2 regions of the Pseudomonas sp. LBUM1676 genome follow, and region 2 is predicted to be linked to the other one. Evidence: predicted binding sites of a transcription regulator. Region 2 holds the regulator's gene; the other holds the start of a gene.
What was found. Region 2 encodes sigma-54, which starts transcription at its own class of promoters, with help from an activator protein. Its sites were predicted from a motif close to ANTGGCATNNANNTTGCTNT; they were not measured.

Region 1 (2,974 bases), 2.3 Mb from region 2:
CCTTCCTTGTCGACCTTGAACGTACCGGCACGGGTGTAGGACAGCGAACCGCTGTCATTCAGTACGAAAAAGCCGGAACCGTTGATGCCCATGTCCAACACGTTGCCGGTGTTGTTGATGTCGCCTTGGGTGAACTGTTGGGCAACGTTGGCCAGGCGCACACCGCTACCGACGGCCTTGCTGCCGGTCCCCAGCTTGCTCGCCGAGTAAACGTCCTGGAATTCGGCACGGGACGATTTGAAACCGGTGGTGGCGACGTTGGCGATGTTGTTGCCGGTCACGTCCAGTTGTTTGTTGGCTGCATAGAGACCGCTAAGGCCGATATTGAAAGACATATTCCACTCCGTTGTGCCGTGTTAGTCGGCTCTACATACCAATGGTTTGTACTTTGGACAGGGCGACGCTGCCCAACCCGGCCAGGTTGAGCATCAACTCACCGCCGGTCTGGCTGATGGTCACGCTGTTAACGGTGGCCGGCAGATGGGTGATCAGCGCTACAGCCTTGTCATCGATGGTGGTCGAAGCGGCGAAGGTGTAAGTGCCCGACTCAACCGTTTTGCCGGCATCGTCCTTGCCGTCCCAGATGAAGCTGGCGTTGCCGGCTGCCTGGCTGCCCAGGTCGATGGTGCGAACGGCCTTGCCGTCCTTGTCAGTGATCTTCAAGGTGGCGCCGGCCACTGAATCCGGGATCACCACCGTACCGGTCATGCTCTTGGAGGTGTCGACCACGGCTTTGTCGCCCGGTGCGACGACCGAACGTCCCACCAGCGAGGAAGCCTGCAATGCCTGGGACGAGTTGTAGTTGCCGGCAATGCCCGTCACGGTGTCGTTGAGCGTGGTGATCCCCTCCAGGCTACTGAACTGCGCCAACTGGGCGACGAACTCGCCGTTGTCCTGCGGCTCCAGCGGGTTCTGGTTTTTCAGCTGGGTGACCAGCAACTGCAGGAACGCATCCTTGCCCAGGGCTTTTTTGCCGGTGGCGCTGCCCGTTGCCGAGGCCAGGCCGTCGGCATTGGTGTTGGTCTTGATCGAGGAGTTGGCCAGGATGTCGTTTAGGTTCAGACCACTGGTGGTATCGATAACACTCATCTGAGTCGTCCCTTATCACTGACCGAGGGTCAGAACCTTCTGCATCATGGTTTTGGCGGTGTTCATCATTTCGGCGTTGGTCTGGAACGAACGGCTCGCGGAAATCATGTCAGCCATCTCTTCCACCACGTTGACATTGGGGTAGTAGACGTAGCCCTTGGCGTCGGCGGCCGGGTGGTTGGGCTCGTAACGTGCGTCCAGATTGCTCTGGTCTTCGACCACGCCCAGCACTTGCACGCCTTGGCCGGCCGCGCCCTGGTCCTGGAACAGCGAATCGCTGCCGCCACTCTGGCTGCCCTGGAGCATGGTGGCGAACACCGGGTGACGCGCGCGATAGGTCTGGTCGATGCTCGACGAGACCGTCTCGGCGTTGGCGATGTTACTGGCGACGGTGTTCAAGCGAGTGGTCTGGGCACTCATGCCGCTACCGGCAATGTTGAAAACGCTGGCGAGGGACATGAATCATTCTCCACGAAGGGCTGAGATCAACCCTTTGAACTTGCTGTTGAGCAGGGTGAAACTGGCCTGGAAGTTGACCGAGTTTTGCGCATAGGCCGATTGCTCAAGCTGAGCGTCCACGGTGTTCTGGTCGATCGACGCTTGCATCGGCGTGCGATACAGCAGCGACTCGTCGCCATCGCCCAGGCCTTCGGCTTCGATATGCCGGCTGCTGGTCATATTCAAGGCGAAATGACCGCCCTTGGTCTTTTCGTTCTGCTCGGCGAGCACCTTCGAGAAGTCCAGATCCCGAGCCTTGTAGTTCGGGGTGTCGGCGTTGGCGATGTTGTTGGCCAGGACTTCGGCGCGCTTGGCGCGAAAGCCCAAGGCCTGTTCGTGGATACCGAGCGCTTTATCGAAGCTGATGCTCATGTCGGGAAACCTTCGGGTGACCTGATTTTTCGTACAATGGACATAGCAAGCGTCATGCCAAATTCAGAAATGCCCGTAAACCGGGGCTTTAGGGGCGGGGGCAAGCCGGCAATGCCAGAAAAGCGGCAACCGGTTTCCGCTGGCTGCCGCTTTTCTGCCGCTTCACACGGTCTGGAGAATACCGCCTGACCCTGTGGGAGCGAGCTTGCTCGCGATGGCGTCGTGTCAGTCAACATCTTCGTCGCCTGACACTCCGCTATCGCGAGCAAGCTCGCTCCCACAGGGGATGGGTGGTGGGTTTGAGGAATGAGCAGGCAAAAAAACGGGAGCCCCTAGGACTCCCTTTTTTTTGCTACCGCCCCATCACTTAGCCTGGTAAATAATCCCCGGACTGCACTGGACCATCTGGTAATGATCCGGCAAACCGTTCAGCGCTTCGGACGCGCCGAGGAACAGATAACCACCGCGCTTCAACGTCCCGTGAATCCGCAACAGGATGTCTTTCTTCACCTCGGCGGAGAAGTAAATCAACACGTTGCGGCAGAACACGATGTCGAACTTGCCGAGGGCCGCGTAGCTGTCCAGCAGGTTGAACGAGCGGAACTCCACCCGACTCTTGATCGGCGCCTTGATGGCCCAGCGTCCCGGTCCCTTGGGATCGAAATAACGCTGCAGGCGCTCCGGCGACAGGCCGCGGCCAATGGCCAAGCTGTCGTACTCGCCCGTCTTGCAGTTGTTCAGCATGGTCCCGGACAGGTCGGTGGCAACAATTTGCACGCCCATCTTCAACTGGCCCAGGTTGACCCGCTCGAACTCATCGATGGACATCGACAGCGAATAGGGTTCCTGGCCCGACGAGCACGCCGCCGACCAGATCCGCAGGCGCTGGCCGGGGGCAGCCTTGATCGCTTCGGGCAGCACCTTGTTCTTCAAGACTTCAAACGGATAGGTGTCACGAAACCACAGGGTTTCGTTGGTCGTCATGGCATCCACCACCATTTCACGCAGGCCACTG
Region 2 (2,974 bases):
TCACCCGCACCGCCGATGGCGACATAGACGTGGTGACCTCGATCGGCAACCTGGCCTACTTCGAGCAGATGCAGACGGCCGGCGATTCCAAGCCGGTTCAGGGTTACGGCGTCACGATCCAGTACCACGCCTCGCAAGACCGCGTCGTGCTGATCGACCGCGCCAAAGTCATCGACAAGGATGGCAACGTCACCCAAGGCGAGAAAATCGTCTACGACACGGTCAAGAAACTGGCTAACGCCGGCCGCGCCACAGGCACCAAAGTCACCGAACAACGTCCGCGCGTCGACATGGTGATCCAGCCGAAGAAGAAATCCGACGAGCAAAAGGCCCCGTAATGGCAACTCTGAAAGCTCAGCATCTGGCCAAGAGCTACAAGAGCCGTCAGGTCGTGCGCGACGTCAGCCTGTCCATCGACAGCGGTCAGATCGTCGGCTTGCTTGGCCCTAACGGCGCCGGCAAAACCACCTGTTTCTACATGATTGTCGGGCTGGTGCAGGCCGATCAGGGTCGTGTACTGATCGACGACCTGGATGTCAGCCACCAGCCGATGCACGGTCGCGCGAAGGCTGGTATCGGCTATTTGCCGCAAGAAGCGTCGATCTTCCGCAAACTCTCGGTGGCCGATAACATCATGGCGATTCTCGAGACCCGCAAGGAACTCGACAAGGCCGGCCGCCGCAAAGAGCTGGAAAGCCTGCTGCAGGAATTCCACATCCACCACATCCGCGACAACCTCGGTATGAGCCTGTCCGGTGGTGAACGCCGCCGGGTGGAAATCGCCCGCGCACTGGCGACCAACCCGAAATTCATCCTCCTCGACGAACCTTTCGCCGGCGTGGACCCGATTTCGGTGGGTGACATCAAACAGATCATCCATCACCTCAAGGCCAAGGGCATCGGTGTGTTGATCACCGACCACAACGTCCGCGAAACCCTGGATATCTGCGAAACCGCGTACATCGTCAACGATGGCCAACTGATCGCCGAAGGCGATTCTGCCACCATCCTGGCCAACGAACTGGTCAAGGAAGTGTATCTGGGCCATGAGTTCCGCCTGTAAGCGCTGAGGTGTCCAGCTTGTCGCTCAAGCGCTTGTCTCGATAAAAAATCAACACTTTTTTATTGTTACAGCGCTCTAGGCAAACGCTAAAGTTTCGGGCATATAATTTGCTTATGTTTGGCGCTTCGGCGCCCTGTAGTGGATGGCGCATGTGCGCCGGCGAATAAGGTGTTAAGCCCCTGCCATGAAACCATCGCTAGTCCTGAGAATGGGCCAGCAGCTGACGATGACACCGCAGCTGCAACAGGCCATCCGCCTGCTCCAATTGTCGACCCTGGACCTGCAACAGGAAATCCAGGAGGCCCTGGAGTCCAATCCGATGCTCGAACGCCAGGAAGAAGGCGACGACTTCGATAATGCCGACCCCTTGGCCGACAAAGCCGAACAGCAACCCAACGCCGACGTTTCGGAACCCTCTTACCAGGAAACCGCCCCGACGGTGGATAACCTCGAGGAAGGCGACTGGAACGAGCGCATTCCCAACGAACTGCCCGTCGATACCGCGTGGGAAGACGTTTACCAGACCAGCGCCAGCAGCCTGCCGAGCAACGATGACGACGAGTGGGATTTCACCACCCGTACATCGGCCGGTGAAAGCCTGCAAAGCCATCTGCTTTGGCAACTGAACCTGGCGCCGATGTCCGACACCGATCGCCTGATCGCCGTGACCCTGATCGATTGCATCAACAATCAGGGCTACCTGGACGAAACCCTCGAGGAAATTCTCGAAGCCTTCGACCCGGAACTGGACATCGAACTCGACGAAATAGAAGCCGTCCTGCATCGCATCCAGCAATTCGAACCGGCCGGCATCGCCGCCCGCAACCTGGGCGAATGCCTGCTCCTGCAATTGCGCCAGTTGCCCGCCAAGACCCCTTGGCTGGCCGAGGCCAAGCGCCTGGTCACCGACTACATCGATCTGCTCGGCAGCCGCGACTACAGCCAGCTGATGCGTCGCATGAAGCTCAAGGAAGATGAGCTGCGCCAGGTGATCGAACTGGTCCAGAGCCTCAACCCGCGTCCTGGCTCGCAGATCGAGTCCAGTGAAGCCGAGTACGTCGTCCCCGATGTCATCGTGCGCAAGGACAACGAGCGCTGGCTGGTGGAGCTCAATCAGGAATCGGTGCCACGGCTGCGGGTCAATGCCCAATACGCCGGCTTCGTGCGCCGTGCCGACACCAGTGCCGACAACACCTTCATGCGCAATCAGTTGCAAGAGGCCCGCTGGTTCATCAAGAGCCTGCAAAGCCGCAACGAAACCCTGATGAAAGTGGCCACCCAGATCGTCGAGCATCAGCGCGGCTTCCTGGAGTACGGCGACGAAGCCATGAAACCGCTGGTGCTGCATGACATCGCTGAAGCGGTGGGTATGCACGAATCGACGATTTCACGAGTGACCACACAGAAATTCATGCATACCCCTCGGGGCATCTATGAGTTGAAATACTTTTTTTCCAGCCACGTCAGCACCTCCGAAGGCGGCGAATGCTCGTCAACGGCGATCCGCGCGATCATCAAAAAACTGGTTGCGGCGGAAAATCAGAAAAAGCCGTTGAGTGACAGCAAGATCGCTGGTTTACTGGAGGCACAAGGCATTCAGGTGGCTCGCCGCACCGTCGCCAAATACCGCGAATCCCTCGGGATCGCGCCTTCGAGCGAACGCAAGCGGTTGATGTAGAGCCACGCCACAGCGTTCCAGTGGTAGATCATCGGGTCTACCGCTTTATGCACTGGCAACGAAGGAGAAGCTGTATGCAAGTCAACATCAGTGGACACCAACTGGAAGTGACCGAACCTCTGCGCACCTACATCGGCGAAAAACTCGACCGATTGGAGAGGCACTTCGACAAGATAACCAACGTGCAAGTCACGATGAACGTCGAAAAGCTGCTGCAGAAAATCGAAGCCACG

Region 1: flgB (flagellar basal body rod protein FlgB) is a predicted target of sigma-54. The motif match lies at 2,002-2,021, and genes of this name have one in related genera.

Annotation. Positions count from the first base shown of each region.
Region 1 covers NZ_CP166777.1:5,449,987-5,452,960, forward strand. The annotation lists gene ACA041_RS25185 (flagellar hook protein FlgE) at 1-335, opposite strand, end outside; gene flgD (flagellar hook assembly protein FlgD) at 367-1,089, opposite strand; gene flgC (flagellar basal body rod protein FlgC) at 1,105-1,548, opposite strand; gene flgB (flagellar basal body rod protein FlgB) at 1,552-1,959, opposite strand; gene cheR (protein-glutamate O-methyltransferase CheR) at 2,323-2,974, opposite strand, start outside.
Region 2 covers NZ_CP166777.1:878,330-881,303, reverse strand. The annotation lists gene lptA (lipopolysaccharide transport periplasmic protein LptA) at 1-338, shown strand, start outside; gene lptB (LPS export ABC transporter ATP-binding protein) at 338-1,063, shown strand; gene ACA041_RS03945 (RNA polymerase factor sigma-54) at 1,248-2,741, shown strand; gene hpf (ribosome hibernation-promoting factor, HPF/YfiA family) at 2,816-2,974, shown strand, end outside.